DNA from 3 places in the Kutzneria chonburiensis genome. Region 1 is predicted to be linked to each of the others. Evidence: riboswitches for the same ligand, from Rfam matches in the RefSeq annotation. Region 1 holds a riboswitch; each other region holds the start of a gene.
The links. A riboswitch is a leader RNA that binds a small molecule or an ion and turns the genes downstream of it on or off. The one in region 1 is predicted to bind glycine.

Region 2: it holds a riboswitch for glycine, as region 1 does, so the genes downstream of both, gcvT (glycine cleavage system aminomethyltransferase GcvT) here and gcvP (aminomethyl-transferring glycine dehydrogenase) in region 1, are expected to answer to the same signal.
Region 3: it holds a riboswitch for glycine, as region 1 does, so the genes downstream of both, M3Q35_RS28615 (L-serine ammonia-lyase) here and gcvP (aminomethyl-transferring glycine dehydrogenase) in region 1, are expected to answer to the same signal.

Annotation. Positions count from the first base shown of each region.
Region 1 covers NZ_CP097263.1:1,046,522-1,056,936, reverse strand. The annotation lists gene M3Q35_RS04990 (4'-phosphopantetheinyl transferase family protein) at 1-529, shown strand, start outside; gene M3Q35_RS04985 (dienelactone hydrolase family protein) at 589-1,335, shown strand; gene M3Q35_RS04980 (DUF6295 family protein) at 1,346-1,621, shown strand; gene M3Q35_RS04975 (cupin domain-containing protein) at 1,669-2,148, opposite strand; gene gcvP (aminomethyl-transferring glycine dehydrogenase) at 2,239-5,130, opposite strand; glycine riboswitch at 5,175-5,286, opposite strand; glycine riboswitch at 5,290-5,383, opposite strand; gene M3Q35_RS04965 (MerR family transcriptional regulator) at 5,471-6,037, opposite strand; gene M3Q35_RS04960 (peptidylprolyl isomerase) at 6,285-6,890, opposite strand; gene M3Q35_RS04955 (bifunctional nuclease family protein) at 7,110-7,583, opposite strand; partial or broken gene ftsR (transcriptional regulator FtsR) at 7,708-8,414, opposite strand; partial or broken gene garA (glycogen accumulation regulator GarA) at 8,416-8,874, opposite strand; gene M3Q35_RS04940 (biotin/lipoyl attachment domain-containing protein) at 8,988-9,266, opposite strand; gene M3Q35_RS04935 (discoidin domain-containing protein) at 10,356-10,415, shown strand, end outside.
Region 2 covers NZ_CP097263.1:6,601,767-6,612,181, forward strand. The annotation lists gene M3Q35_RS30120 (MerR family transcriptional regulator) at 1-158, shown strand, start outside; gene M3Q35_RS30125 (tetratricopeptide repeat protein) at 155-1,813, opposite strand; partial or broken gene M3Q35_RS30130 (AfsR/SARP family transcriptional regulator) at 2,180-2,886, opposite strand; gene M3Q35_RS30135 (hypothetical protein) at 2,988-3,656, opposite strand; gene M3Q35_RS30140 (helix-turn-helix transcriptional regulator) at 3,929-4,552, shown strand; glycine riboswitch at 4,630-4,724, shown strand; glycine riboswitch at 4,726-4,815, shown strand; gene gcvT (glycine cleavage system aminomethyltransferase GcvT) at 4,846-5,946, shown strand; gene gcvH (glycine cleavage system protein GcvH) at 5,957-6,340, shown strand; gene glyA (serine hydroxymethyltransferase) at 6,337-7,608, shown strand; gene M3Q35_RS30160 (AfsR/SARP family transcriptional regulator) at 7,905-10,415, shown strand, end outside.
Region 3 covers NZ_CP097263.1:6,297,471-6,307,885, reverse strand. The annotation lists gene M3Q35_RS28635 (hypothetical protein) at 24-464, opposite strand; gene M3Q35_RS28630 (GlxA family transcriptional regulator) at 580-1,506, shown strand; partial or broken gene M3Q35_RS28625 (PucR family transcriptional regulator) at 1,487-2,979, opposite strand; gene M3Q35_RS28620 (glycoside hydrolase 5 family protein) at 3,020-4,192, opposite strand; glycine riboswitch at 4,259-4,350, shown strand; gene M3Q35_RS28615 (L-serine ammonia-lyase) at 4,488-5,861, shown strand; gene M3Q35_RS28610 (hypothetical protein) at 5,986-6,159, shown strand; gene M3Q35_RS28605 (DUF6228 family protein) at 6,206-6,643, shown strand; gene M3Q35_RS28600 (hypothetical protein) at 6,697-7,284, shown strand; gene M3Q35_RS28595 (deaminase) at 7,281-7,760, shown strand; gene M3Q35_RS28590 (SIR2 family NAD-dependent protein deacylase) at 7,770-8,456, shown strand; gene M3Q35_RS28585 (glycoside hydrolase family 88 protein) at 8,497-9,582, opposite strand; gene M3Q35_RS28580 (class I SAM-dependent methyltransferase) at 9,667-10,415, opposite strand, start outside.

The DNA.
Region 1 (10,415 bases):
GCAGACCGGCGAGCGGCCGGGCGAGATCCTGGTCGACCGCACGTGCACCGACTGCGGCCAGCAGCACGGGCGGCCGCGACTGCCGGCCAGCGGCATCGAGGTGTCCGTGTCGCACGCCGGCGAGCGCGTCGCCGTGGCCGTCACCCGCCTCGGCGAGGTCGGCGTGGACGTCGAATTCACGCCGCTGGCCGCGCATTTCGACCGTGAGCTGGCCGAGAACACGTTGAGTTCGTGGGAACTGGCCCACCTGGACGGGTCCGCACATCCCGGGGCCGACTTCCACCGGCTGTGGGTGCGCAAGGAGGCGCTGCTCAAGGCCACCGGGCACGGGCTGCGGATGCCGATGAGCCGGATCGAGGTCTCCCCCGCCGACCAGCCGCCCACGCTGGTGTCGTGGCCGCTGGACATCCCCGTCGACCACGTCCGCCTGGCCATGGTGAACCCCGGTCCACGCCACCAGGCCGCCGTCGCCGTGCTCACTTCCGAGCCGCTGACCGTTCGGGAACTGGATGCCGATCTTCTGAGGTAACCGGAATGACCATTCCGGGTAGGGTGGGTGTCGTCACGAACGACGGAGGGACGACAGACGTGTCCGACGCGATGCTGGCCGAGACCATCACCATCACCGGCAACGGCGGTGACGAGATCGAGGCGTACCTGGCTAGGCCGCTCGACACCACGCCGAGCGGCGGCGTGCTGGTGATCCACCACATGCCCGGTTACGACGAGGGCACCAAGGAGATCGTGCGCAGGTTCGCCGTGAACGGCTACAACGCCATCGCGCCCAACCTGTTCTACCGCGTCGCCCCCGGCGCCAGCCCCGACGACGCCGCGGCGGCCGCCCGCGCGCAGGGCGGCGTGCCCGACTCGCAGGTCGTCGGCGACGCCGACGGGGCTTTGCGACACCTGAAGTCGCTGGAGTCCAGCAACGGCAAGGTCGGCGTGATCGGCTACTGCTCCGGCGGCCGGCACACCTTCCTCGTCGCCTGCTCGCTCCAGGTCGACGCGGCCGTCGACTGCTACGGCGCGTTCGTCACCCGCGGCCCCGACCCGGCCATGGGCATCACCACCATGGGGCCGCTGCTGGACATCGCGCCCAACCTGTCGTCGCCGCTGCTGGGCCTGTTCGGCGCCGACGACAAGTTCCCGACGCCGGAGGAGACCGCCGAGCTCGAAGCCGTACTGAAGGAGCACGGCAAGACCACCGAGTTCCACACCTACGAGGGCGCCAACCACGCCTTCTTCTCCGTGGAGCGGCCGAGCTACCGCGCCGAGGCCGCCGCCGACGGCTGGCAGAAGATCTTCAACTTCTACGGCCGCCACCTCGCGTCCTGAAGGGGGCCCCATGTGCACCTATCTCACTGAGAAGATCCTGCTCGACGGCGCCGGCAAGGGCGCGACCGGCTGGTTCAAGCTGACCGACGGCTCGGTCTACGTGGACCACCCCACGCACGCCCGGTACACGCACACGCTGAACATCGACTTCCTCAATCCGGCCGACGGCCCCGGCGCGCGGGTGGCCGTGGAGCTCACGGAGGAGGCAGCGCGGGCGTTGGCCGCGGCGATCACGGCGGCGTTGGACCACGCGCCGGCCGGGATCGCGTCGGAGAACCAGCCCTGAGGACCGGTGGCGGCGAACCCGAGGGAGTTCGCCGCCGCTTTTCCTTGCTAGGGAAAGATGTTGTCGTGCTTCAGGAAGAACTCCAGCCGCTCCGGATCGGACAGGTCGGACACGGTCTTGAGGCCCTCGAAGTAACCCTCGCGCGGCGCGCCCGGCGTGAACAGCAGCAGCATCGACACCGGGTCGTCGGACTCGTTGCTGAAACCGTGCCGGCCGCCCGGCGGGACGTGCAGGAAGTCGCCTTCCCGCCCGTCGACCCACTCCCCGCCGTTGAACAGCTTCACCGTGCCGGACAGCACGAAGAAGGACTCGGAGATGGTGCGGTGGAAGTGGTCGGACGCGCCCTTGGTCCGGGGCGGCATGTCCAGCCGGTACAGCCCGAAGTCGCCGCCGGTCTGCGATCCCTTGGCCAGGTACGAAAAACTGGTGCCGGAATTGCCGACCAGCTCGGCCGGAGTGTCGGCGGGACGCAGCCAGGCCGTGACCTCGCCGCCCTCCCCGTCATAGCGAATCTCCGGATAGGACACGCCGCTCCCCCTCTGTGTGATGCAGGGAAGGACGCCTTACCTGCGTCCAACGCAGGTAAGGCGTCCTTCCCTGCACAATCGTCACATCTTTCAGTTCTGGTAGGCCTCCAGCGGCGGGCAGGAGCAGACCAGGTTGCGGTCGCCCTTGGCGCCGTCGATGCGGCGGACCGGCGGCCAGATCTTCGGCGCGTTCACGCCGGCCGGGAACACCGCCTCGTGCCGGGTGTACGGGTGCTTCCACTCCTGCTCGGTCAGGCAGGCCGCGGTGTGCGGGGCGTTGCGCAGCGGGTTGTCGTCGACCGGCCACTCGCCCGAGCCGACCCGGTCGATCTCCCGCCGGATCGCGATCATGGCGTCGCAGAAGCGGTCCAGCTCGGCCAGGTCCTCGCTCTCGGTCGGCTCGACCATGAGCGTGCCGGCCACCGGGAAGGACATGGTCGGCGCGTGCAGGCCGTAGTCGGCCAGCCGCTTGGCCACGTCGTCCACGGTCACGCCGGTGGCCTTGGTGATGCCGCGCAGGTCGAGAATGCACTCGTGGGCGACGAAACCGCCCTCGCCGACGTAGAGCACCGGGAAGTACTCGTCGAGCCGGCGGGCCACGTAGTTGGCCGCCGCGACGGCGGTCAGGGTGGCCCGGCGCAGGCCGTCCGCGCCCATCATCCGCACGTAGGCCCAGGAGATCGGCAGGATGGACGCGCTGCCCCACGGGGCCGCGCTGATCGGGCCGACACCGGTGGCCGGGCCCGCGGCCGGCTGGAGCGGGTGGTTGGGCAGGAACGGCGCGAGGTGCGCGCGCACGCCGATCGGGCCGACGCCCGGGCCGCCGCCGCCGTGCGGGATGCAGAAGGTCTTGTGCAGGTTCAGGTGCGACACGTCCGAGCCGAACTTGCCGTACTGGGCCAGGCCGATCAGCGCGTTCAGGTTGGCCCCGTCCACGTACACCTGGCCGCCCGCGTCGTGCACCAGGCCGCAGACCTCGCCGACGGTGTCCTCGTACACGCCGTGCGTGGACGGGTAGGTGATCATGATCGCGGCCAGGTCAGCGCTGTGCTCGGCGACCGTGGCGCGCAGGTGGTCCATGTCGATGTTGCCCTGCTCGTCGCACTTGACCACGACGACGCGCATGCCGGCCATCACCGCGCTGGCGGCGTTGGTGCCGTGCGCGCTGGCCGGGATCAGGCAGACGTCACGCTCGCCGTGCCCCTGCGAGCGGTGGTAGGCCCGGATGGCCAGCAGGCCGGCGAACTCGCCCTGGCTGCCGGCGTTGGGCTGCAGGGAGACCGCGTCGTAGCCGGTGATCTCGGCCAGCCACTGCTCCAGGTCCGTCACCACGGACAGCAGGCCCTCGGCGTCCTCCGCCGGGGCGAACGGGTGCAGCCCCGAGAACTCGGGCCAGGTGACGGCCTCCATCTCGGTGGTGGCGTTGAGCTTCATGGTGCACGAGCCCAGCGGGATCATGCTGCGGTCCAGGGCCACGTCCTTGTCGGACAGCGCCCGCAGGTAGCGCAGCAGCGCCGTCTCGGAGCGGTGCTGGTGGAACACCGGGTGCGTGAGGTACTCGCTGGTGCGGCGCAGGGCCGGCGGGATGCCGTCGGCGGTGTCCGCGTCCAGACCGTCCACATCGGACACCGTGACGCCGAAGGCCTGCCACACCAGGGAAAGGTGCTGGCGCGTGGTCGTCTCGTCGCAGGCGATGCCGACGTGGTTCTCATCGACGAGCCGCAGGTTCACCCCGAGCTCGCGGGCCTTGGCCACGACAGCGGCGGCCGTGCCGGACACCTCGGCCAGCACGGTGTCGAACAGCTCGCCGTGCACCACGTTGACGCCGCCCTCGGCCAGGCCGGCGGCCAGCACGGTGGCCATCCGGTGCGCCCGGGTGGCGATGGCCTTGAGGCCGTCGGGGCCGTGGTAGACGGCGTACATGGAGGCGATCACCGCCAGCAGCACCTGCGCGGTGCAGATGTTGCTGGTCGCCTTCTCGCGGCGGATGTGCTGCTCACGGGTCTGAAGCGCCAGCCGGTAGGCCCGGTTGCCGTCGGCGTCCTCGCTCACGCCGACCAGACGGCCGGGCAGCTGCCGCTCGAAGCCCTTGCGCACGGCCATGTAGCCGGCGTGCGGGCCACCGAAGCCCATCGGCACGCCGAACCGCTGCGTCGTGCCGACCACGACGTCCGCGCCGATCTCGCCCGGGGCACGCAGCAGCGTCAGGGCCAGCAGGTCGGCCGCGACGACCGCGGAGGCGCCGGCCGCGTGGATCTCGGCGATCACGGACTCGTGGTCGCGGATCACGCCCGAGGCGCCCGGGTAGGACAGCAACGCGCCGAAGAAGTCGCCGCCGAGGCCGAGGCCCTCGATGCCCTGGGACAGGTCGGCCACCACGATCTCGATGTCCAGCGGCTCGGCCCTGGTCTCGATCACCGCGATGGTCTGCGGCAGCGTGTCCGCGTCCACGACGAACTTGTTCGACTTCGACTTGCCGGCCCGGCGGACCAGGGTCATCGCCTCGGCCGCGGCGGTCGACTCGTCCAGCATCGAGGCGTTGGCCACCGGCAGGCCGGTCAGGTCGCCGACCATGGTCTGGAAGTTGAGCAGGGCCTCGAGGCGGCCCTGGGAGATCTCCGGCTGGTACGGCGTGTAGGCGGTGTACCAGGCCGGGCTCTCCAGCACGTTGCGCAGGATGACGCCCGGGGTGACCGTGCCGTAGTAGCCGAGGCCGATCATCTGGGTCATCGGCCGGTTGCGGTCGGCCAGCGCGCGCAGCTCGGCCAGCGCCTCGACCTCGGTGGCCGGGGCCGGCAGGCTCAGCGCCAGCGCGTCGCTGCGGATGGCCGACGGCACGGCCCGCTGGGCCAGCTCCTCCAGTGAGCCGACGCCGATCACGTCCAGGATCTTGCCCAGCTCGGCGGCACGGGGACCGACGTGGCGGTCGGCGAACGGCGTGCCGTGCTCGAGCGCGGCCAAGGGAATGCGGTCAGTCGTCATGCGTCGAGCCTCCGGGGGCAAGCGGGCGCGGGCCGTTGCCCTCCCCTCTGTCCCCGCCCGTGACGGGCACCTGAGAGCTTCACCCATGCTGCGTCTTGTGGACGCGGCGCGGGCTTGCACCGTCGGCGGGGCGCTTGCGCGCCCACTTTCCAGAGGCGTCTGTCCCGTACGGTCCTTGGGCCTGAGAGGTTCCGGGGAGGATTTGCTCCTTCGGCGCCGGACCTCGCGGCCCGGACTCTCCCGCACGGGATGTGCGACTACGGGCGTGAGTTTACCCCGGCCGGGTTACGAGCCCCAGAGCTGAGCACGGCGTGTCATCTCGATCACGTCCGGTGCCGGCTCAGCCGGTGCGGCGGGCCCGCCTGCGGCTGGTCAGCTCGTCGTCCTCCTGCGGCTCCAGCACCAGTCCGTCGGCCCGCTCGGCCTGGAACTCGTGGATGGTGCCGCTGATCTCCCGCATCGCCCCGCTGACCGCGATGCCGAACACGCCCTGGCCGCCTTGCAGCAGGTCGACGACCTCTTCCGGCGAAGTGCACTCGTAGACCGTGGTGCCGTCGCTGAACAGCGTGATCTTGGCCAGGTCGGCCACGCCGCGACGGCGCAGGTGGTCCACCGCGACCCGGATGTTCTGCAGCGAGACACCGGTGTCCAGCAGGCGTTTTACCACCTTGAGCACCAGCAGGTCCTTGAACGAGTACAGCCGCTGGCTGCCGGACCCGTGCGCGCTGCGGATCGACGGCGCGACCAGCTCCGTGCGGGCCCAGTAGTCCAGCTGCCGGTAGGTGATGCCGGCGATCTGGCACGCGGCCGGCCCGCGGTAGCCGACGAGCTCGTCCGGCACCGACGCGTCCGGGAACAGGGCACCCTGTTCACCGGCGCCGGACCTGGCGGGCGCACCCTCGACCACGACAGCCTCCCCTCGACCGGCCTGACGACCGGCGACCGGAACCGACGGTCCTCCGTCCGGGGAACCGCCGGTCACAAGGTCGCAACGATGGGGGTTCACACCGTCACGACCAACTCCCCTCTGACGGTAAGTCCGCCCATGGGACGGGTCAACGCGACGCGCGGGGCGGCGAAACCGTCATGTGGAGGTGGTCGTCACGGTGACGACTGCGTGTCACTGAACCGATGACAGCGTTGACAGTGGGTGGCTACCTGGGTGAGATCTGCACGTGCAGGATGTCGACGGGCAGATTCGGGAACCCGTCGCCGGTGTTGTTCTGGTCGTCCTCGCCGCCGGCCGCGATCTTGCGCAGCACGTCCTGACCGCCCGTGACTCGCCCGAACGGGGTGTAGTTCGGCGACAGCTTGGTGTCCTCGGTGCAGAAGAAGAACTGGGAGCCGTTGGTGCTCGGGCCGGCGTTGGCCATGGCGACCGTGCCGGCCGGGTAGGTGGCGCCGGTGAGGTTCTCGTCCGGGAACGAGTAGCCCGGGCCGCCGCTGCCGGTGCCCGTCGGGTCGCCGCACTGGAGCACGAAGATGCGCTGCGTGACGAGCCGGTGACAGTGCGTCAGATCGTAGTAGTGGTGCTCGGACAGGAACCGGAACGAGTTGGTCGTGCAGGGCGCCTTGTCGGTCAGCGCCTGGAAGGTGATCAGGCCCTGGTCGGTGACCAGCCGGGCGGTGTACGGCTGGGCCGCCTTGGCCGGGTCGAAGGTGGGCAGGCCCTTGAATCTGTCGGCCGGCACCGCCTTGGTGTAGACGCAGGCCGGATCGGCGGCTTGGGCGACGGCCGGCGCCTTGGGCTTGGCCGGCACGTCGAGGGTGTTGACTTGGGGGCGGCGCTGGCCGAGACGATCCCGGACAGGCACAGCACGGCGGCGGACGCGGCGATCGCGAAGACCCGACTGGAGATCATCCCCGAGACCCTAGAGGCTGGCCCGTGACCCCGCCGCCTACGAAAGTCGGTGGTGGCCGAACGGCCACAAGGCAAAGGGCCGTTCCGTCACACGGAACGGCCCTTCACCAAGTCATGTTTACTGTTCCGCCCCACGGAAGTCCTCGGGGGACACGGAATCCAGGAACTCGCGGAACTTCTCGACCTCGTCCTCCTGCTCGTCGGGGATGACGAGGCCGGCCTCGGCCAGCACGGATTCCTCGGCGTGGATGGGCACACCCGCGCGCAGCGCGAGGGCGACCGAGTCGCTCGGGCGGGCGGACACCTTGATGCCGCCGTCGAACACGAGCTCGGCGAAGTAGGTGCCTTCCTGCAGGTCGGTGATGCGGACCTGGGTCAGCTCACGGCCGAGGGCGGCGATCACCTCTTTGAGCAGGTCATGGGTCAGCGGCCGGGCCGGCCGCACGCCCTGCTGCTCGATGGCGATGGCGGTCGCTTCCGCGTTCCCGATCCAGATCGGCAGGTAGCGGTCCCCATCGGTCTCGCGCAGCAACAGGATCGGGCTGTTCGCGGGCAGCTCGACCCGGACTCCGACGACGCGCATCTCGCTCATCGGGTATCGCCTCCCTCAGCGGGCTGAACCTCGGCGTCCCCGCACCTACGAGGATCCCCCACGGACTCTCTCAACGCTACCCGCCATGCGGGCACGACGCTTGCGGGCGGGCACGTTGTCAAGATCACCCACCGGCGACACCGCGCAGGCCCGTCTTGACCAGAAGTGTATGGAGCGCAACCGAGAGCGACGCCAGCTCGCGGACGATCTCGTCGGCCCGCTCCCGTGCGTCGGGATCGCGCTGCCGGTACATCGGGCCGACGATCTGGTGCAGCAGCCCCACCTCGCGGTCCGCGGACACCTTGAAGGCGCGCAGGTGGCGGGGTTCGATGCCGAATTCCCCCATGGCCACCACGATGCGGGCGACCAGCATGGCGTCGGAGTCGTAGAAGCCGGCCGCGCCCGACCGGACAAGGCCGTAGTTCTCCAGTTCGGCCAGCAGACGCTGGTCGATGCCGGTCTCGGCGAACAGCTCCTCACGGGTCATTCGCACCTCGTGGCCGGCGGCGAAGTCCTCAGGCGTGGGTAGCGCTCGACCCCGACCAGCGCGCGAACCGGCTGGTCGGGGTCGGATGCCGCGTCGAGCTGCTCTTTGATCACCTTGAGCGGCAGGTAGTGATCGCGCTGGGCGGCCAGCACGTAGCGGAGCCGGTCGACGTCCGACTGCGTGAACTGCCGGTAGCCCGACGGTGTGCGTGCCGGGCGCAGCAGCCCCTCGGACTCGAGGAACCGGATCTTGGAGATGGTGACGTCCGGGAATTCCGGGCGCAGCTGCGCCAGCACCGCCCCGATGCTCAGCCCGTCGCGCTGTGGCCGCCCGGCCGACGTCACAGGCCCCCTGGCCCCCGGATCCCGCGGAGGTGAGGAACACCAGGCGGAACTTGCCGATCTGGACCTCGTCACCGTTGGCCAGCACCGCCTGGTCGACCGGCTCGCGGTTGACGTAGGTGCCGTTGAGGCTGCCCACGTCGATCACCACGAACTCGCCGCCCTCGCGCCGGAACTCGGCGTGGCGGCGGGAGACCGTGACGTCGTCGAGGAAGATGTCGCTGTCGGGGTGACGGCCCGCGCTCGTGGTGTCCTGGTCGAGCAGGAAGCGCGAGCCGGCGTTGGGGCCGCGCTTGACGACCAGCAGGGCCGACCCGGCCGGCAGTGCGTCGACCCCGGCGACCTGGGGCTCCTGGACAGGGGCCTCGACGCCTTCGGCGTCGGTGAGGAAGTCTGCCCGGAAGACGGTGGTCCGCTCCGGGGACTGCTCCGGCGGAACACCGGGCCCGTCGTTCGTGCTCACCTGAGCTCGCCTCCTGCTGGTGGATCCTTCGGGACCGCTCAAACCTACCGTGCTGGACTGACCGCGCCCCTGGCGGCTCCCCAACCAGCCGAAGAGCCTCTGGAAGATCGACATCAGCCCTGCTCCGTGTGTTCCGTGTGGTCCGACGCCGCCCGCTTCGCGTACGCCAGGGCCCCGCCCCGGCGGGCGTCAGAGTTGATCAGTTGCCTTGTGCCGCCGTACGGGGTGGACTCCACCTCGCCCACCGTCCGACCGGCGCCGACCCGCGCGCCGAGAACGGGCAGTCGGACGAGCACCCTGTTGTCGAGCCGAGGGCGGACGCGCACCGTGCCCGGTGCCGTCACCTGCGCCCACTCGCGCTCACGGGTGTGCCTGAGGTCCTGTGGAACCACCTAACGAGCCTTCCTTCTTCCTGGTCATCGCCGCGTCGGCCGCACCGACGAGGATGTCACCCGCCGCCGCCGGACCGCCGCCGTGGGTGCCCACCGTACCTGGATCGTGATCAAACGGAGGCGAAGGAACACCACCGAGAGTGTTGCCGCCCGACCCGTTCGGAGCAGTCCCGTCCCAGGTCGTGAGACCCGATCCGGAGAGCGCTCTCCCACCACGGTTCTCCCACCCCACGGTCTGTGTCAGCTGTGGGCGTGAGAAAGGAAGCGCCGCTCAGAGAAGCGGACTCACCGGGAGGGGCCGGCGCGGAAAAATGCGGCAATCAAGACGTGCGGACAGGCGACCAAAGTCAGCGGGTGCGCAAGCGGAGCGGGCGGCGAGTGAGTGCGCGACCGGGGCGACCGGAGCGGGGCGGGCGACCGGCGCGACTGGAGCCGGCGGGGCGGGCTCTGCGGCCGGCGCCGGTCGCAGAGCGGTGCACACCCACGTGGTCAAGGCGGGAGCCTGCGCCGCGCGGTCAGCTTCATGCCGCCTACCACTGGTTTACACGGCACATCTGGTCATCACCCTGGGCAATCTTCGCGACTCTCGCGCCCGCACGCCCGCCTCGAAGCCACAAGGGATGGCGATCAGGGAATTGCCAAGCGCGCGGCGCGGGCACCCGACCCAGCCACCTCCCACCGAGCCCGGCACCGCACGCGGTCATCGAACATCCCGCCCCACAGAAAGCCCGGCTCGAACACCCAAGCCGAACAGGACGGCGCCTTGCGCGCGGCGCAGTCACCCCGACCCGACCACCTCACCGGCGAAACAGTGGGTTGAGCGGGGCGCGGCCGGCCGAGGGCGGGGTGGGGCGACAAGCCGGCGGGAGAGCGCTCTCCCTGTTCGCCGGTTTTGGCGGGAATGCCGGCTTGTGGGGTGGAATGGAGGGGCATTGACAGGGCTGGAGCTTGCCGGGAGCATGCGTTGGGAGAGCGCTCTCCGAGGCTCGGAAACCGCCGGGCGCTCCGGCTCAGTTCTGTGTCCGCTCAGGTCGGCGGGGCCGTGTGAAGGGTCCCGCGGCCGAGCCCTGCCCGAATGAAGGAGCGCCCATGCCTGGGTCAGCGCGGTCGGGACCGCGCGGCGGGATTGCCGCACTGATGTTGTCGCTG
Region 2 (10,415 bases), 4.9 Mb from region 1:
ACCGCTGGTTCCACGACTGCGACCACGCCACGCATCGGGAACTGGCCGAGCACTACAGGAACAACGAGCGCAGCGGCCAGAACTACGACGAGATGGTGCCGGGCCTGTCCCGGTACGTGCACGACGCCATCGTGGCCAACGCCGAACGGTCCGCTTAGGACGCTTCGGCCTTGGCGGCGGCAAGTCCTTGCAGGCCTTGGTCGACGGCGTGCCGGTGCCCGATGCGGCGGGCGATGGCGACGGCGTCGGCGAAGGCGGCCACGGACTCGTCCCGGCGGCCCAGGGCCAGCAGGGTGCCGCCGAGATCCTGGAGCACGGTGTTCTGCGCGTAGAGATCACCGAGCTGACGGAAGATGGTCAACGCCGAGCGGCAGCAGTCGAGCGCGTGCTGGAGCTCGCCGAGCTCCAGGTAGGTCTCGGCCAGCCCGCGGAGCAGATCGCCCTCGTGCCAACGACTTCCGGCGATGCGGGCCAGCCCGAGGGCCCGCCGGTAGTGGGCCAGCGCGTCGCCGATCATGCCGCTGCCGCGGTACGCCTCGGCCAGGTTGGACAGGGTGCTCATCTCACGATGCGTGTCCTGCGGTCCATAGTGGACGGACGGCATCTGCCGCAGCGCGACCACGGCGTCGGCCTGCCGGCCGAGGTGCGCGCTGGCGGCGGCGATGCAGCTCAGCGACAGGGCCTCGCCGATGGGGTCGTCCATGGCCCGCGCGGCGACGGCCGACACCCGGGAAAACGCGATGAGCTGCTCGAAATCGCGGCGCAGCCGGTGGTACTCCCACACCACGACGCCGAGCCGCCAGGCGATGAGGTGCCGCCGGGTCTGGCCGGCCATCCGGTCAAGCGCGCCCAGGTTCTCGCTCTCGGTGTCGAACCACTGCAACGCCTGGAGATACCCGGCGAACGGCAGCGGCGAGCATTCCCGCGGCGGGCTGCCGATGGTCATGTCGTTGGCCTGCCCGCGCAACCCGTTGTCGGCATTGCTGGCGGTGTAGAGGTACCAGTCGGTCATCCGCTGCAACGCCAGCGACCGGTCCTTCTCGTCCTCGCCCTGCTCGACCTCCTCGGCGGCGTACACGCGCAGCAGGTCGTGCAGCCGGTACCGGTCGCGGTCGACCTCGCCGAGCAGGTGCCGGTCGGTCAGGTCGGTGAGCAGCCGCCGGGTCATCGGCACCGGCATGCCGGTCAGCGCGGCGGCGGCCGGCGTGCTGAACTCGGGCCCGGGATGCAGCCCGAGCAGCCGGAAAACCCGGGCGGCATCGGGCTTCAGCGCGTGGTACGACCAGGAGAACACGGCCCGCACGGCGGTCGACTCGTCGTCGTCCGGGGCGAGCACGTCGAGCCGGTCCCGCTCGTTGGACAGGTCGCCGGCCAGGTCGGACATCATCAGGTGCGGATGGGTCGCCGCCCGGTCGCCGGCGATACGCAGCGCCAGCGGCAGGTTGCCGCACAGCCGGACCAGGTCCCGCACGGCCCGCGGCTCGGCGTCCACCCGGTCGGCCCCGAGCATGCCGACCATCAGCCGCACGGCGTCGTTGGTGCTGAGCACGTCCAGCGTGATCCGGCGGGCGCCGTCACGGGCGACCAGCCCGGACAGCCGGTTGCGGCTGGTCACGATGACCGAGCAGGACGGCGATCCGGGCAGCAGCGGCCGGACCTGGTCGGTGCTGGCGGCGTTGTCGAGCACGACCAGAATGCGCTTTCCGGCCACCAGGCTGCGATACATGCCGGCCTGGTCGTCCAGGTCGGCCGGCACCTGCTGGGCCGGCACGCCGAGGCCGCGCAGCAGGTAGCCCAGCGCGTCCACGGGCATCAGCGGCGGCAGTTTCGGGTCGAAGCCGCGCAGGTTGACGTAGAGCTGCCCGTCGGGGAAGCGGGCGGTGATGCGGTGCGCGTAGTGCACGGCCAGCGCGGTCTTGCCGATGCCGCCGGCCCCGTCGATGGCCGAGATCAGCACCGAGTTGCCGGTCTCGTCCAGGAACCGGTCCAGCTCGGCGATCTCGGCCGCGCGGCCGGTGAAGCCGGGCACGTCGTGCGGCAGCTGCGCCGGCACCGGTCCGGCGGCGGGTTCGGCCACCGGCACGGCCGGCTGCGGCGCGGCCAGCTCCGGGTCGTTGCGCAGGATCTTGCCGTGCAGCCGGCGCAGTTCCGGGGACGGCTCGATGGCCAGCTCCTCGGCCAGCACCCGGCGGGCGTCCTGGTAGGCCTCCAGCGCGTCGGCCTGCCGGCCGCAGCGGTAGAGGGTGATCATGAGCCTCCCCGCAGCCGCTCCCACAGCGGGTGCTCGCGGACCAGGGCCGGCAGCTCGGCGGCGAGGTCGTGGTGCCGGCCGAGGTCCAGCATGAGGCTGGCCCGCTCCTCGATGACCAGCAGCCGCAGCTCGTTGAGCCTCGGTCTCTCCTGTTCCACGTACGGACAGGACAGGCCGTCGAACGGGGTGCCGCGGAACAGCGCCAGCGCCGCGTCCAGCTCGACAACCGCCTGCTCGGGGCGGCCGTCGGCGCGCAGCGCCCGGGCCCGGTCACGGTGTCCGTTGAGCGCGGTGACGTCGAGGTTGTCGGGGTCCATCCGGAGCAGGTAGCCGGGACCGGCGTTGACCAGTATGGTGGACGGTGCCCGATGTGTCCGGTTCGGCTCCAGGGCGCGGCGCAGGCCGGCGACATAGGTGTGCACGCTGCCCTCGGCGCTGGCCGGTGCGGCCTCGCCCCACAGCGCCGTGATCAGCTCCGACCGTCCGACCATGCGGTTCGGACTGAGCGCGAGCAGACCGAACAGCGCGCGCTGCATCGGCGCGCCCAGCTCCAACTCACGGTCCCCGACCCAACCCCGCACCGGGCCCAGCAGGGCAACCCGGAGGACGGAACCAGGGACATCGTTGTCGGACATCCAGCTTCCTCCCCAGCCCGGCCGACGTGTGGTCCGGCCGGGGTCGTACCCCCACCGCCATTCTTCCTGCTCCACGCACAAGAAGGAACAGACGCAGCGCGTCAAGGTGTGATTTGGTCCACATTTGGCGACTGACAGGTCCACAACAGGGTGCCGTTGCGCCGCACCGTGAGCTGGTAGGCGGCCAGCCGGGAGCCGACGGCGTACGCCTCGACCTGAGGCGCGGGCTCGCCGGCGGCGGCCAGCGCCTGCTGGGTCCGCGCGGTCAGCGCGACCACGTCCACCTGCTCGCCGGCCTGGATCAGGTAGATCCGCTTGGGCGCGGGCCACGGCGAGCCGTCGAGCGGCATCCGCCAGGCCCGCCACAGGCCGTGCCCGCCGGGATAGCCGCCGACCGCGTCGACCGCGGCCTCGTCCACCCGGTCGTCGCCGGACCAGCCGCCGTCAACGAACGTGAACGGCAGCGCGGCCGGCCACCGCGCCGGCGTCACGCCACGGACTGCGACAGGATCATGACCGCCCGTCACCAATGCGTCGACCAACATACGGTGATGGACGGCCGTCACCGGAACGTGTAGATGGACAACCGCGAAGGCGACCGCACGGGCCACGTCGGCACAGCGGCCCTCGGCCAGCCAGTGGCGGGCGGCGGTCATGAGCTCGTCGGACAGGTGGCCGGCGCAGGCGGCGAGCACCTCGGCAAGTTCGGGCAATCGTGCCCGTTCGGCGCTGGTCCGGGAGAGCGTGGCGGCGGCATCCTCGACGACCAACAGGCTCCTCCTGCTCGCGCGGGGGACTGCGGCCAGCCTACTGGAGACGATCCAGGGTCAACCAAGAACTTGCCAGGCCGAGGGGCCAGGAGTGTGCCCGAACGCGACGTTCCGGTGCCCGTTCTTACCTTGTCGCGATCGCCCGATCGGGTGGACTTCGAGAAAACCGCAGGTCAGGACTTTCTCTACGACATGGAGGCGTCGTGAAGATCCTCTGAAGAAGGTCGTTGCACAGTGTGTTCCTGGGGGTACACAGCGGAGGAGGACACACCATGGACAGAGTGTGGGTAGCCGTACATGCGGGCGATCCGATCACCCTGGCCGGGGCGATCAGCTGCCTGCGGGCGCGGGCCGAGCTCCAGGTGGTTCCGGAGCGCAGACTGTCCGAGGCTCAGGTGTTCGTGGTGTGCGCCGACGCGGTCAACGCCGATGTGATGGGGTTGCTGCGGCGGACCGCCGAGTCGACGCCCGTGAAGATCGTGCTCGTCACCGACCGGTTCCACGACGCCGACCTGTTGGCGGCCGTGGAATGTGGCGTCGTCGCGGTGCTGCCGAAGGCGGCGGCCAGCGGTGAGCGTCTGGTGCACGCCGTGCTGGCGGCCAAGCGGGGCATGGGGGACATGCCGCCCACGCTGCTCGGCTCGCTGCTCGCGCAGGTGGAGCGGCTGCACAAGGAGGTGCTGCGGCCCAACGGCCTCACCGCCTCCGGGCTCGCCCCGCGCGAGATCGACGTGCTGCGGCTGATGGCCGAGGGCTGGGACACCGCCCAGATCGCCACCAAGCTCTCCTACTCGGAGCGCACCGTGAAGAACGTGGTCTACGCGGTGATGAACCGCCTCGGCCTGCGCAACCGCCCGCACGCGGTGGCGTACGCCATGCGGTCGGGTGTGATCTGAAGGGGTAAGACGCTTGAATCTTGACCGTGCCGGCCACCTCCAAATACGGTGGCCGGCACAAGTACATTCTCGCTGTTCAACACCGTGCGGGAGAGTCCTGTCGATCTCGGGCAGGCGCCGAAGGAGCAAATCCTCCCCGGAATCTCTCAGGCACCCCTACCGCTCGGGACAGGCGACTCTGAAAAGCAGGCGTGCCCATCGCGCCTCGCCCAAGGGGAAAGCCGGCTCGCCGGTGAAACTCTCAGGCTTATGACAGAGGGGGAGGCTCACTCCACCACACGAGGGGTCTCCTGATGGGCACCGACATCCGCCGCACGCCACTGCACGACGTGCACGAGCGCCTCGGCGCCAAGTTCACCGACTTCGCCGGCTGGCAGATGCCGCTGCGCTACACCGGTGACGTGGCCGAGCACACCGCCGTGCGCACCGGCGCCGGCCTGTTCGATCTCACGCACATGGGCGAGATCCTGCTGTCCGGTCCGCAGGCCGGGCAGGCCCTCGACTACGCCCTTGTCGGCAACGCCTCGGCGATCGGCGTCGGCCGCGCCCGCTACACCATGATCTGCGACGACAGCGGCGGCATCCTGGACGACCTGATCGTCTACCGGACCGGCGAGCAGGACTACCTGGTGGTGGCCAACGCCAGCAACGCCGCCCTGGTGGCCGGCGAGCTGATCGACCGGGCCGAGGACTTCGACACCGAGGTCCGCGACGCCTCCACCGAGTACGCGCTGATCGCCCTACAGGGCCCGCGCTCGGTGGGGCTGTTGGCCCCGCTCACGCCGACCGACCTGTCGACCGTGAAGTACTACGCCTCCTACCCCACGACCGTGGCCGGCCGCCCGGCGCTGCTGGCCCGTACGGGCTACACCGGCGAGGACGGCTTCGAGCTGTTCGTGGCCCCGGACGACGCCGAGGCGGTGTGGGCCGCGGTGGCCGGCGCCGGCGACGTCCTCCCGTGTGGACTGTCGTGCCGTGACTCGCTGCGCCTCGAGGCCGGCATGCCGCTCTACGGCAACGAGCTGAGCACCGACCTCACTCCGTACGCCGCGGGCCTCGGCCGTGTGGTCAAGCTGGACAAGCCCTCCGACTTCGTCGGCCGCGCCGCGCTGCAGAAGGCGTCGGCCGAGACGCCGGCCCGCAAGCTGGTCGGCCTGGTCTCCGAAGGCCGTCGCGCGCCTAGGCACGGGTACCCGGTGGTGGATCCGGCCGACGGTGCGAGGATCGGCGAGATCACCAGCGGCGCGCCGTCGCCGACGCTGGGCCACGCGATCGCCATGGCCTACGTCGACGCCGACCGCGCCGTGCCCGGTTCCGCGCTCGCCGTCGACATCCGGGGCACGATCACCCCGGTCGACGTCGTCGAGCTGCCCTTCTACCGTCGTTCTTCCTGAGAGGCCCGAGATGAGCACCATCCCCGACCACCTTCGGTACAGCGCGGAGCACGAGTGGGTGGCGGTCTCCGACGGGATCGCCCGCATCGGCATCACCGAGTACGCCGCCGAGCAGCTCGGTGACATCGTCTACGCCGAGCTGCCCAGCGAGGGCGACTCCGTCACGGCCGGCGAGCCCTGCGGCGAGCTGGAGTCCACCAAGTCGGTCAGCGACCTGTTCTCGCCGGTCAGCGGCGAGGTCGTGGCGGTGAACGACGCGGTCAAGGACAGCCCCGAGACGGTCAACTCGGACCCGTACGGCGAGGGCTGGCTGTTCACCGTTCGCGTGGACGGCGACCCCGACGACCTGCTGGACTCCGACGCCTACGCCGCCCTGATCAAGGAGGGCGAGTGACGCCGGTCGAGCTCACGGCGTCACTGCACGAGCTGGACCCGGAGGTCGCCGCGGCGGTCGACGCCGAGCTGGGCCGGCAGCGGCACACGCTCGAGATGATCGCCTCGGAGAACTTCGCGCCGCTGGCCGTGCTTGAGGCGCAGGGCTCCGTGCTGACCAACAAGTACGCCGAGGGCTATCCGGGCCGTCGCTACTACGGCGGCTGCGAGCACGTGGACGTGATCGAGCAGCTGGCCATCGACCGGGTCAAGGCGCTGTTCGGCGCGGAGCACGCCAACGTGCAGCCGCACTCGGGCGCGCAGGCCAACGCGGCGGCCATGATGGCGCTGCTCAGCCCGGGCGACACCATCCTCGGCCTCGACCTGGCCCACGGCGGGCACCTGACGCACGGCATGCGGCTGAACTTCTCCGGCAAGCTGTACAACGTCGTGGCCTACCACGTCAGCGAGTCCGACTACCACGTCGACATGGCCGAGGTGGAGCGGCTGGCGCAGGAGCACCGACCCAAGCTGATCATCGCCGGCTGGTCGGCCTACCCGCGGCAGCTGGACTTCGCCGAGTTCCGGCGGATCGCCGACTCGGTGGGTGCCTATCTGATGGTGGACATGGCCCACTTCGCCGGGCTGGTGGCGGCCGGGCTGCACCCGAGCCCGGTGCCGCATGCGCATGTCGTCACCACGACCACGCACAAGACGCTGGGCGGTCCCCGCGGCGGCGTGATCTTCTGCGAGCAGGCGCTGGCCAAGAAGATCAACTCGGCGGTGTTCCCCGGACAGCAGGGCGGCCCGCTGGAGCACGTGATCGCCGCGAAGGCGGTCGCGTTCAAGGTGGCGGCCTCGGAGTCGTTCCGGGAGCGGCAGCTGCGCACGCTGACCGGCGCGCGCATCCTGGCCGAGCGGCTGCTGGGCGACGACGTGGTCGCGGCCGGCGCCACCGTGCTCACCGGCGGCACGCAGGTGCACCTGGTGCTGGTCGACCTGCGCAAGTCCGAACTGGACGGGCAGCAGGCCGAGGACCGCTTGCACGACATCGGGATCACGGTCAACCGCAACGCGGTGCCGTTCGACCCGCGGCCGCCGATGGTGACGTCGGGACTGCGGATCGGCACGCCGGCGTTGGCCGCGCGCGGTTTCGACGACGAGGCCTTCCGCGAGGTGGCCGACATCGTGGCGCGGGCGCTGACGCCGGAGTTCGACGCGACCGCGCTGCGGGCCCGGGTGGTGGCGTTGACCGAGCGGTTCCCGTTGTACCCCACCATCCCCGCCTGATTGGCTCAGAGTTTCCTTGGAAGGGGGCTTTTCTCCACGCTGTGGAGAAAAGCCCCTTCTCGGTTTTCGCTGGTGCGAATGTCTTTCACCTTTTCCTGATCTGCCAACGGTTCTGGTTGTGACAATCCTGTTGTGGCTACGATCGAACCGTTCCCCCTCGTCAGTCCGTGTGATACGACGAGCGGGACCACCAGCTCGCCGAGGGGGGAATGATCGCCCCGTTCGTCGCGTTGACCGCCACGGAACTGGCAGCGGGGTCGGCCGACCCCACACTGGAACCGCGAACAGGAGGCGAGATGCCCGTCCCCGAGACCGATCCGGTCCCGACCATCAGGGTCGAGGTGCTGGGTCCGGTGCGCGCGTGGCGCGGGGACGTGGAGATCGAGCTCGGCGCGCCCCGGCAGAGAGCAGTGCTCGCGGTGCTGGCCAGCAACGCCGGCCGGGCCGTGTCCCGCACGGAGCTGATCGACTCGATCTGGGGCGAGCACCCGCCGGCCAGTGCCGAGGGCAGCGTGCACACCTACATCGCCGGCCTGCGCCGCGCGCTCGAGCCGGACCGCACCAACCGCGCGCCGTCCCAGGTGCTGGCCAGCGCCGGCTCGGGCTACCTGCTGCGGCTGTCCGAGGCGCAGGTCGACCTGACCGCCTTCGAATCGCACCTGGCCGCCATGCGGCAGGCCGGTGCGGACACGCAAACCTCGCTGTGCCACGTGGAAAGCGCTATCGCGCTGTGGCGCGGCGCGCCGCTGTCCGGCATTCCCGGCCCGTTCTCGGAAATCGAGCGGACCCGGCTGGCCGAGCTGTATCTGACCGCCGTGGAACATCGAGCAGAACTCATGTTGCGCACCGGGCGGGCCACCGACGTGGTGGCCGAGCTGTCCCGCGTGGTGCACGAGCATCCGTTGCGGGAGAAGCTGCGCGGGCTGCTGATGAGCGGCCTCTACCGCTGCGGGCGGCAGGCCGAGGCGCTGGAGGTGTACGCCGAGACGCGGCGCACGCTGGCCAACGAGCTCGGCGTGCAGCCCGGGCCGGCGCTGCGCCAGCTGCACGAGCAGATCCTGGCCAACGACCCCGACCTGTCCGACCGCACGCCGCGGCCGGCGCCGGCCGCCGTGCCGGTGCCGTCCGGACGGATCGTGCCGGCCCAGTTGCCGCACGACATCAACACCTTCACCGGCCGGGAGACCGAACTGGCGCTGCTGCGCCGGCATCTGGACACCACCGAGCGCGGCGTGCTGATCGCGGCCATCGACGGCATCGCCGGCATCGGCAAGACCGCGCTGGCCGTGCACTTCGCGCACACCATCGCCGACCGTTTTCCCGACGGCCAGCTGTACGTGAACCTGCGCGGCTTCGACCCGAGCCAGCCGCCGCTGTCCGCGGTGGACGCGCTGGGCCAGCTGCTGCGCGGCCTCGGCGTCGAGCCGCACCAGGTGCCGTCCGCGGCCGAGGAACAGGCCAGCATGTACCGCAGTCTGGTGGCGGGAAAGCGCATTCTGGTCGTGCTGGACAACGCGGCCAGCACCGATCAGCTGCGCTCGCTGCTGCCCGGCTCGCACACCTGCATGGTGTTGGTGACCAGCCGCAACCGGCTCGGTGGCCTGGTCGCGCGGGACGGGGCGTACCGGATCACGCTGGATGTGCTGTCCGCCGGCGAGTCCCGTGAACTGCTGGTGCGCAGCGTCGGCGAGGAGCGGCTGACCGGCTGCCCGGACGCGCTGGCCACGCTGACCGGCCACTGCGGACACCTGCCGCTGGCGCTGCGGATCATCGCGGCGAACCTGGCCGCCCGGCCGCACATGACCGTGAACGACCTGGCCGAGGCGCTGAGCCACGAGCAGGACCGACTGGACGTGCTGGCCTCCCCCGACGATGAGACCACGGCCGTGCGAGCGGTGTTCTCGTGGTCGTACCACGCCTTGAAGCCCGAGGCGGCGCGCACGTTCCGGCTGCTGGGCCTGCATCCCGGGCCGGAGATCGGCACCGCGGCGGCGGCCGCGCTGGCCGGTGCGCCGCTGGTCGCCACCCGGCGGATGCTGGACGGGCTGAGCAGCTGCCACCTCGTGGAGGCCATCGGCCGCGACCGCTACCGGCTGCACGACCTGTTGCGCGTGTACGCCACCGAGCGGGCGGTGGCCGAGGAGCCGGTCGAGGAGCGGGCGGCCGCCACCGGCCGGCTGATGTCCTGGTACCTGCACACCTCGGCGGCGGCCGACCGGATGCTGATGCCGCAGAACCGGCCGATCCCGCTGGAGCCGGTGCTGGAGCACTGCGAGCCGCTGGAGTTCGCGGCGTACCACCACGCCCTGGCCTGGCTGGAGCAGGAACGGGTCAACCTGGTCGCGGCCTGCCTGGCCGCCGGACGCCTCGGCGATCACGAGACCGGCTGGAAGCTGCCGACCGCGCTGGTCTACTTCCTGGAGCTGCGTTCGTACTGGGAGGACTGGATCGCCACCCAGCAGGTCGCGGTGGACGCCGCGCGGGCGCTGGGCGTGGCCGAGATCGAGGCGCTGGCCCTGCGCAGCCTGGGCAACGCCTACTGGCGGCGCAACCGCTACGACGACGCGCTCGGCTGTTTCCAGGAGGGTCTGGGCATCACCCAGCGGCTCGGTGACCAGCAGGGCACCGCCACGCTGCTCTACGACATCGGCGCCGCTTCCCGGCTCGGCGACGAGTCGCTGCGGCACCTGCGCGAGGCGTTCCGCATCTTCAGCGAGCTCGGCGACCGGCGCTACGAGGGCATGACCCTGGTCAAGCTGGCCCGCACGCACCGCAACCGGGGCGAGGTCGAGCAGGCGCTGGAGCAC
Region 3 (10,415 bases), 5.2 Mb from region 1:
AGGCGTCAAGGTCTAGACCTTTGTCAGCCGGCCAGCGAGGACCCCGGGCGGAAGATCATCACGACCGTGACCACGGCCCACAGCAGGTTGAACAGGCCGGTGTACATGGCCAGCTGGGCGGTCGGCGTCGGCTTGCCGTCCAGCACGCGCTGTTGGTACGGCAGCACCAGCAGGCCCAGCACCAGGGCGGCGAGGCCGGTCAGCACGATCGAGACGATGATCCACAGATCGCCGGTGACGTGCAGGATGCCGGCGACGGCGAAGCCGAACACCGGCACCGCGATGGCGACAAGGGCGTAGACCTTGCAGATCCGGTTGAGCAGCCGCAGCGTGGCCATGTCCGCGTCGTTTCCGCTGGCCAGGGCCTTGCGGGCGGTGGGAGGGAACATGCTGGCGGCCACCGCGACCGGCCCGATGGCGATGATCACGGCGAGGATGTGGATGGTCAGCAGGATCTTCGTCACGGCGGGTGGGTCCTCCCTCTGAGCTACTTCACTCATTCAGCCCCATCATTCGCCTGCTGAGACAGTGGCTGGATCGCCAGGTACCAACGGATTCCGGCCAGCTACCGTGGGCGGCATGCACACCGTCGCCGTGCTGGCCCTGCCGGACGTCATACCGTTCGACCTGGCCACGCCGATCGAGGCGTTCCGGCGCACGCCCGGCTACCGGGTTCTGGTCTGCGCGCCGTCGCCGGAGATCTCCGCCGGCCTGTTCACGCTGACCGCCCCGCACGGCCTGGAAGCGCTGGCGACTGCCGACACCATCGTGCTGCCGGGCTGCACGGAGTTCGACGTGCCGAGTTCGGTTGTCGATGCCTTGGTGGCAGCGGCTTCTCGCGGCGCTCGGCTGGCGTCGATCTGCACCGGTGCCTTCATCCTGGCCGCCACCGGCTTGCTGGACGGGTTGCGCGCCACCACTCATTGGGCCGCGGCCGCCGAGCTGGCCGCGCGCTATCCGTTGATCGACGTCGATCCGGATGTGCTGTACGTCGACAACGGCCAGTTCCTGACCTCGGCCGGCGCGGCCGCCGGTCTCGATCTCTGCCTGCACATCATCCGCCGCGACCACGGCTCCGCGGTGGCCGCCGACGCCGCGCGGATCGCCGTGATGCCACTGGAACGCGAGGGTGGGCAGGCGCAGTTCATCGTGCACGACCTGCCGCCGGTGCCGCGGGGCGCCGAACTGGAGAAGTTGTTGGTGTGGCTGGAGGAGAACTCCGTCCGGGAGCTGACGCTGGACGAGATCGCCGCCCAGGCCGGCATGAGCACTCGCACGTTGAACCGGCGTTTTCGGGAGCAGACCGGGACTTCGCCGCTGCGCTGGCTGCACCGCGCTCGCGTCCGGCGGGCGCAGCACCTGTTGGAGGCCACCGACGAACCGGTGGAACGCATCGCCGTTCGGTGCGGATTCGGTTCTCCGACAGCGTTTCGTGAGCACTTCAAGCGCATCGTCGGCACCAGCCCACAGTCCTACCGAGCGGCTTTCACGCCCACTTCAACGTGACCAGCTGCGTCAGCAGGGCCAGCCGGACATCGGGGTCGTCCAGGTCGACCACTTCGCCGATCTTCTTCATCCGGTACCGGAAGGTGTTCGGGTGGATCCGCAGCGCGCGGCTGGCCTCGCGTGGGTCGCCGGGATGGCGCAGCCACTGGTACAGCGTGTCCAGGTCCATGTCCTTGAGGTCGTTGAGCGGGCCCAGTTCGGCCACGCCGGAGGCCTTCGACGCCGCGGCGACGCGGTGCAGCACGAGCGAGGACCACACCTCCTCATAGCCGGCCAGCCGTTGGTCGGTGAGTCCGGTTCGCAGCAGTGCCAACGTTTCGTCAGCCTGGGACCGGGACAGCGACAGGTCGTTGAGGTCCACCGCGCTACCCGCGGCGACCAGCGGCCCGCCGGTCGCGAGGACCGCTCGCAACTGGGTCCAGCCCTTGTCCGGCACCACGGCGTAGAGCACTCCGTGCAGATCCGCGACCGCCGGCCGGCGACCCACGCCCCGGGTCATCCGCTCCCACAGCGCCAGCCGTACGCCTTCGGCGTCGGCCGCGTCCTCACTGGCCGCGTCGATCGCCACCACCCGGTGCGGCTGCTCCTCCAGGCCCAGCTCGGCCGCCGCGGCCCGGCTGCCGGTCGTGCCGGACAGCACCGCCCGTACCAGCTCCGCCGACCGCATCCGCTCCGCGTCGACCCGGGCCCGGCGGCGCAGCAGGTGCAGCGCCACGACCGGTCCCGTGTCGGCGAACGCCGCCGAGCGCTCGTCGCTGACCTCGCCGTCGACCACCGCCCACATCGAGCCCAGCAGTTCGCCGCCCATTCGGATCGGCACGATCAGCCGGGGCAGCGTGCCGTCCCGCTGGGCCGGCACGAAGATCACCGAGCGGCCCTTGCTGAGCTGCCGGAACACCCCCGGCTGCGGAACCGGGCCAGCACGTCGTCCGGCACCCGGCGGCCCATGATCGTCGAGACCCGGGCCGGGTCCGTGCGGTCCTGCCGGGTCGAGTAGGCCAGCACGCGGGAGTTCGCGTCCTCGATCGTCACCGGCGCGTCGATCACCGCCGCCACCGCGTCGGCCAGCCGGAACAGGTCGCCGAACTGTTCGACCTCGCCGTCCGACTCGTCGTCCGCCGCCGCGTCCAGCACCGCCCTGAGCAGCCAGACCAGCTGCGCCCAGGCCGCTTCCTGCCGTACTTCGACGATCGCTATCTCTGCTTGGCCGGCCGCGTCGAGCACCTCTTTGTCACCGGCTTGCGGCTGCTTCAGCAGCACCCCCGCCGCGCCCTTCGAGTGCTTGATCAGGTCCACCGCGTCTTTGCGGCCGCCGACCGCCACCCCCAGCACGAGATCCCCCGCCGCGATCACGTTCCGCCGCCCCGGCTCCGCGATCACCACGTCCGTCACGCTCTGCGGCGCCGCCGCCGCGTGCACGGCGCGCAGCATCGTCGGCCCCACCCGGTCGACGACACCCTGCACGGTCACCATCGCGCCATCGTCTCACCGGGGCCGCCATCGGCAACCGCGCTCAGACCGTCAGGACCTCGGTGATGCCCCGGGCGCTCAGATACTCCGGTGTCGTCTCCATCACCACCGCCAGCCGTCGGCCCTCCTTGGCGTGCCGCATCCAGGCCTCGAAGAACGCCCCGCCCGGGCCCGAGGAGCTCCGCTTGCCGTCGAAGAACAGCGCCGTCGTGCGCTCCACCGGCTTCGGCAACTCTGCGTGCACGGCGTTGGCCACGGCCTTGGCCAGCGGCTTCGCGTTGCCGTCCGCGTCGAACAGGCCCAGGCCGTACTCCAGCTCCGGGTAGTCGATGAACCTGCGGTTCACGTCGTGCGAGCACCACCAGGTGAGGCCCCAGACGTTCTTGCAGGTAGCGACGTTGCCAATCGTTTGCTCCGCGTACTCCACGGCGTGCTCCACCGGGATGTGCGGGGCCGGCGCGCCCACCTCCTGCACCCAGATCACCCGGTCGGGCGTGCCGTAGGCACGGGCCAGCTCGGTGCCGTACTCGGCCAGGTGATGGATCTCCGTCGACTGCGGACCGTAACGACGGGCCGCGTTCAGCGTGAACACCCAGGGGTGGACCGTGGTCATGGCGCCCTTGGTCGCGCTGGCCAGCGGGGTGAACGGGTGATCATCGACGTACCAGGCGTCGTCGAAGGCCGAATGGCAGTGCGGATGGTCCGGGTCGGCCTCGTCGACCGTGGCCAGCAGCTGGTCCAGCCAGAAATCCACCTCGGCCGGCGTGCACGGGTTGTGGGCCACGAGATTGTTCATCTCGTTGCCCAGCGTCATGCCCAGGAAGTTCGGCTCCGGGCGCAGCGCCGTCGCCAGCGTGCGCAGCAGCAGCGCCTGGCCCTCGAGTACGTCGGGATCGGTGAAGACGTTGCGGTGGTGCCAGGTCTGGGTCCAGGAGGGGTAGAAGTCGAAGCTCGACAGGTGGCCCTGGATGCCGTCCACCGTGACGTCCAGGCCCGCGTCGGCGGCGAGCCGGACCATGTCCAGCAGCTGCTCCACCGCCTTCTCCCGGACCACGCCGCGGTTGGGCTGGAAGACCGACCAGATCGGGAAGATCCGCACGTGGTCGAGGCCGAGGCCGGCCAGCTGGTCCAGGTCGCGGCGGATCGAGTCCGGCTCGAAGTCCAGCCAGGTGTGCCACCAGTGCTTGCTCGGCGTGTAGTTCGCCCCGAACCTCATCAGCCGCTCCCCGGTTCGTTTACAGTGAGAGCCAACAATTCCACACAGGCCGCGTGCCTTCGGCACACAGCCCGGTCGGGAGAGCCCTCGGATTTCTCGGGGCGCCGAAGGAGCAAGCCTCCCCGCACACTCTCAGGCAACCAGACCGGCCGGGCGAGGCAACTCTGGAAAGCAGCGTGCGCGGTCGTGCATGCCACCCACGGTGCAAGCCGTCGCGGTCGTGACGGCGAAGCTCTCAGGTCCCATGACAGAGGGGGAGCCTTCCGCCTGCTTCTCCCATGCCCTGGAGTCCGTGATGGCCATCAGCGTTTTCGATCTCTTCTCGGTGGGGATCGGTCCCTCGAGCTCGCACACCGTCGGGCCGATGCGCGCCGCCTCGATGTTCGTCTCCCGCCTCCGGGCCGGTGGGGTGTTCGACTCGGTCGCCCGGGTGCACGTCGAGCTCTTCGGCTCCCTCGGCGCGACGGGTCATGGTCACGGCAGCCCCAAGGCCGTCATGCTCGGTCTTGAGGGTTCCCAGCCCGAGCTCTGCGACCCCACCGACGCCGACGACCGCGTGGCCGGCATCCGCGCGTCGTCCCGGCTGGTGTTGGGTGGTTCCCGGGAGATCGAGTTCGTCGAGGACACCGACCTCGTCATGCACCGTCGCAAGCAGCTTCCCTTGCACCCCAACGGCATGAGCTTCGCCGCTGTTGATGCCGACGGTGCTTCGCTCGACTCCGCCGTCTACTACTCGGTGGGCGGCGGCTTCATCGTCGACGAGACCGCCACCGGGACCGACCGGATCAAGCAGGACTCCACCCCGTTGCCCCATCCTTTCCTTTCGGGCGACGAACTCCTCGCCCGTACAAGGGAATCCGGGCTCTCCATCAGCGATGTCATGCTGTCGAACGAGCAGTCCTGGCGTTCCGAGGCCGAGGTTCGCTCGGGTCTGCTGCACATCTGGCACGTCATGCAGGAGTGCGTCGAGCGGGGCTGCACCGTCGAGGGCACCCTGCCCGGCGGTCTCAAGGTCCGTCGCCGGGCCGCTGACCTTCGCCGGACCCTCGCCGCCGAGCACTTCGCCACCGATCCCCTTCGGGTCATGGATTGGGTCACCCTCTTCGCCCTCGCCGTCAACGAGGAGAACGCCGCCGGCGGTCGCGTCGTCACCGCCCCCACCAACGGCGCCGCCGGCATCGTCCCCGCCGTGCTGCACTACTACTCCCGCTTCGTCCCCGGCGCTTCCGACGACGGCGTCGTGCGTTTCCTCCTCACCGCCGGCGCCATCGGCGTCTTGTTCAAGGAGAACGCCTCCATCTCCGGCGCCGAGGTCGGTTGCCAGGGCGAGGTCGGCTCCGCCTGCTCCATGGCCGCCGCCGGTCTCGCCGAGGTGCTCGGCGGCACTCCCGAGCAGGTCGAGAACGCCGCCGAGATCGCCATGGAGCACAACCTCGGGCTCACCTGCGACCCCATCGGCGGCCTCGTGCAGATCCCGTGCATCGAGCGCAACGCCCTCGCCTCCATCAAGGCCATCACCGCCGCCCGCATGGCCTTGCGCGGCGACGGCGCCCACTTCGTCTCCCTCGACAAGGTCATCAAGACCATGCGCGACACCGGCCGTGACATGAAGGACAAGTACAAGGAGACGGCCCGCGGCGGCCTCGCGGTCAACGTCATCGAGTGCTGAGCAACGGGGATGCCGGGGCAGGGCCGCGGGCGAGCGGAGCATGTGACAGACCGCAGTCGACCTGATGGTCGCCCCGGCCCGCGGCGGACCGAATTTGTCAGGGGTAGTCGCTACCGTCGGCTCCGTGGTCGATCTGAACATGCCCGATGGTCTTAGCGACGACGAACGGGTTCAGTGGCTCCGGGAGACGGGCGAGGCGCTGCGCCGTGAGACGGGGCGGTCGTCAGGGGTCACGGAGCATCAGCCGGGCAAGGATGGTCAGTCGGTCTGGGGCATCTGGTGGTCGGACGACGGGTAGGGGAAATCAGACGCGGCGGCGACCTCGTGCTGCCTACCCTGCGCGCGTGGAACACGAGTGTGTGGCGGTGGAGGACGACGAGGCGGCGGTGCGGGTGGGAGGGCCGGAGGGGTGGGTGAGGGTGTGGAACCGGGTGGTGGATGAGTCGCTGTATCCGTTGTCGGCCTTCTGCATCGAGATGGGGGCGGGGGAGATGACGGCGAGGCTGCACAAGGTGGTGCTGCACAACGAGGGCCCGGACAAGTTCGTGGCTGAGGTGGCGGAGAGCTACGAAGGGTGGAGTGGGGAGAAGACGTGGCAGAGCCTCAGCCGGGACCTGACGATCAAGGCGGTGTTCAAGACCTGGGGGTACGTGGACATGACCTGGGCGCTGTCGCCGCGGTCGATGTTCATCGACTGGCGGGCTGAGGTGACGGTGCGGGGGATCCAAGCAGGGGAAGAGATGCGGAGGCTGGCGGAGGACATGGGGGCGCTCCTGGGGTGAGGTCAGGGGGAACCCTGATGTGGGGCGCGGCCGCTGAGTGAAGGCTGAAAGCCATGGAGGGGAACGGGATCGGCCGGGTGATGGCGGGGGCATGCCTGGTGGCGGGACCGGCGCTGATGGGGGCGTCGACGGCGTTCTGGGAGGGGAGCGGTCAAGGGGCGACGGGCGGGGCGCTGGTGGTGCTGGCGACGGGGGTGTGGGCGTACGGCCTGGTGAAGGTGCTGGCGGGGATATCGAGGAAGCTGCCGGTGTACGGGGCGGTGGCGACGCTGGTGACGGTGCTGGGAGTGGTGGGCGGCACGGCGTTCGGGGTGCAGGCGATATACGAAGAAGCGCTGGGAATGTCGCACGGGAAGGCGATCGAGGTGCTGGGGGAGCATCCGTTCGCGGCGGACGTGGCGTTCTGGGGAGCGGGACCGATGTTTCCGGCGGCGCTGGTGCTGACGGGGGTGGGCCTGCTGCTGGCAAGAGGGGTGCCGAAGTGGGTGGGAACGCTGGTGTGCCTGGGAGGACTGGCCTTCCCAGCGGCGCTGATCACGAGGGTGGAGTGGCTGGCGAGCGGGGTAGATCTGCTGCTGCTGGTGCCCTTCGCGTTCCTGGCCTGGAAGATGGTGCGAGAAACGGAGCTGGCAACGGCATGACGCCGGACGAACTGGTCGCAGCGGCGATGGAAGCCGCGGAAGAGGGGATGACGCAAGGGGGACTGCCGATCGGGGCGGTGGTGGCGTCGGGCGACGAGATCGTGGCCAAGGCGTACACGAAGGACAGTGGGGGCCGGCTGAAGCACGCGGATCTGCTGGCGATGCTGGAAGTGGACGGCAAGGGGTACCAACGGCTGAGGCTGGCGGTGAACCTGGAGCCGTGCCTGATGTGCCTGGGGGCGGCGATGTCGTTGGGGGTCAAGGAGATCTACTACGGCCTGAACTCGCCGGGGGACGGGGCGGCGGGCATTGCGAGGGTGTGGCAGCCGGGGCCGGGCATGGGGTGGTATCGGGCGCCGGAGATGCACGGGGGCATCCGGGCGGACGAAGTCCGAGCGCAGTTCGGGAGGTACTGCGGGCTGGCGCCCGACACCCCGCTGCGCACGTGGGCAAAAACGCTTGTGGCCCAACCATAGACTCGAGGCATGACCAGGATCGCGGTGTTGACGGGAGCGGGGATCTCGACGGACTCGGGGATTCCGGATTACCGTGGCCCGCAAGGGGAATGGACGAAAGACCCGAAGGCGCAGGAGCTGTTCACGTACGAGACCTTCGCACGCGACGAGGAGACGCGCGAGAAGTTCTGGCGGCGGTACGAGCGGCATCCGGCCTGGACGGCGGAGCCGAACGGGGCGCACCGGGCGCTGGCGAAGCTGCCGAACGTCCGGGTGCTGACGCAGAACGTGGACGGACTGCACCAGAAGGCCGGCACGCCGGAGCGGAAGGTGCTGGAGCTGCACGGAAGCATGCACAAGACGGTGTGCATGGGGTGCGGAACCACGTACGCCACAAAGGAAATCCTCGGCGGGGACAAGACGTGCCAGCAGTGTCGAGGTGTCCTGAAGCTGGGCGTGACGCTGTTCGGTGAGCACCTGGACGCGGATGTGCTGGCGCAGGCCAGGAACATCGCGGCGGTGAGCGAGGTGTTCCTGGCGATCGGCAGCTCGCTCCAGGTCGAGCCGGCGGCGGCGTTATGCGCGGTGGCGGTGCGGGCGGGGGCCCGGCTGGTGATCGTGAACCGCGACCCGACGCCGTACGACGACCAGGCGGCGGAGAAGATCACGGAGCCGATCGGCACCGCGGTGCCCCGGCTCTGCGCGGAATTGGCCTAGCGAACGGTCCGGCCAGGGGTGCCCTGGCCGGACCGTCGACTCAGAACTTGGCCGTGCAGCCGGGAGTGAGCTTGGCGGCCTCGACGCCGGCCATGATGAACATGCCGGTGCCGTAGTTGCTCGTGGCGGTGGGGCTGATCGGCTGGTACTGCGACGGGTGCGAAGACGGCCCCTGCACGTAACCGACGACGCCGTTGGAACGCAGGGCGGTGGACTTCAGCCAACCCCAAGCCTTCTGCACGACCGGCAGATAGGTGGCCGAGTCGAGGTAGCCGGCCTGGATGCCCTTGGCCAGGCCGTAGGTGTACAGCGACGTGCCGCTGGATTCCGGTGCCGGGTAGGCGGACGGATGGTCGACGTCGGCGGTCCAGTAGCCGCCGGACTGCTGCGTTGCCTTCAGCTTGGCGAACATGTCCTGCAGCAGGCTGATGTAGTGGGCCCGGTGCGTGTCGCCGGCGGGCAGGTTGGCGATGGTGTCGGTGAGGGACAGGACGATCCAGCCGTTGCCGCGGGACCAGTGCTGCGTGGTGCCGACCCACCGGGAATCCCGCCACCACAGGGCGTTCTTCTTGTCGTAGATGTGGCTTTCGGGATAGGCGAACAGCTTGGCCATGGCGTCGATGTTGGCGGTGCCGCCGAAGTAGGCGAACGCCGAGAGGGCGCCGAGGCGGACCGCGTCGACGTAGCTCATGTCGGAGGAGCTGCCGCCCTCGACCTTCTTGGTCTCCCGGTCGACATAGGCCTTGGCGTCGGCGATGTCCGAAGCCGGGTGCTTGGCGTCGAGCTGGTAGAGGTCGATGTACTCCTGCGAGGCCTCGGGGCCGTCGAGATTGGGGGTGCCGGTGGGCAGCTTCCACTTGTTGTGCGCGGCCCACGCGGTGGCGTAGTTGAGGTACTTGGCGTCGCCGGTCAGCTTGTACGCCTCGATGTCGCCCTTGATGAACAGGGAGTTGAACCACGTGGCGTCGGCGGGCTTGGCGTTGCCGGCGATCCAGTGGTCGGCGGCCGCCCGGATGGGCGCCTCCTCGGAACAGGCGGTCGGCGCGGCCGCGGCCGCGGACGGGAGCAAGGCTCCGGCCGCCAGGGAACAGGCGATCGCCAGCGACCACCGGGCACGTGATGCCACCACAACCTCCAGGAGTGTCGGCGCGGCGGCAGGGCTGGAAACGTTTACATAGTAGGGGTGGCGTCAATCCGGGGGCGCGGGCACTTACTTCGTGCCGAGGATGCAGCGGGCCAGGCCGGGGACGCGAATGGTGCCCTCGTGTTCGAAGGCGCTGATGGCGGCGAGCACGTGGGAACGGATGTGGTCCCGCGCCGACGGGGAGGCCTGTTGGAGGGCGGCGGCGGCCAGCGAGACGTGCTCGCTGATCATGGTCCAGTACTGGTCGGCTGACGTGGTCACGAGGGCGACGGGGACGTCCCACTCGGAGATGGCGCGGAGGCCGGCGGCGTCGTAGAGGCGGCTGACGGAACCGGGGGCGGCGCAGCGGTACATGCTGGGGGCGTCGGGGGCCGGAGTGGGCAAGGCGACCGAGGTGGCGATGGCCTCCATGGCGACGGAGGTCCACGGGTTGGCCGACGGGTCGACCCAGACCGAAGCGCAGAGGCGGCCGCCGGGGCGGAGCACGCGGACGAACTCGGCGGTGGCCTTGGCCAAGTCGGGGAAGAACATGTAGCCGAAGCGCACGGAGACGCTGTCGAAGGACGCGTCGGGGAAAGGGAGGTCGTCGGCGCTGCACACGACGGTCTCGACGCTGACGCCGGCAGCCTGGGCACGGCGAGAGGCGACGGAGAGCATCTCGGGCGAGAGGTCGGTGAGCACGACGCGGCCCTCAGGAGCCAGCTTGGCGATGCTCAAGCCGGGCTCGCCGGTGCCGGCAGCGATGTCGAGATGGTGCTGGTCAGCGGCGATGTCGAGGCCGTCGATGATGGCGGCGCCGACCGGGGCCAGCTGAT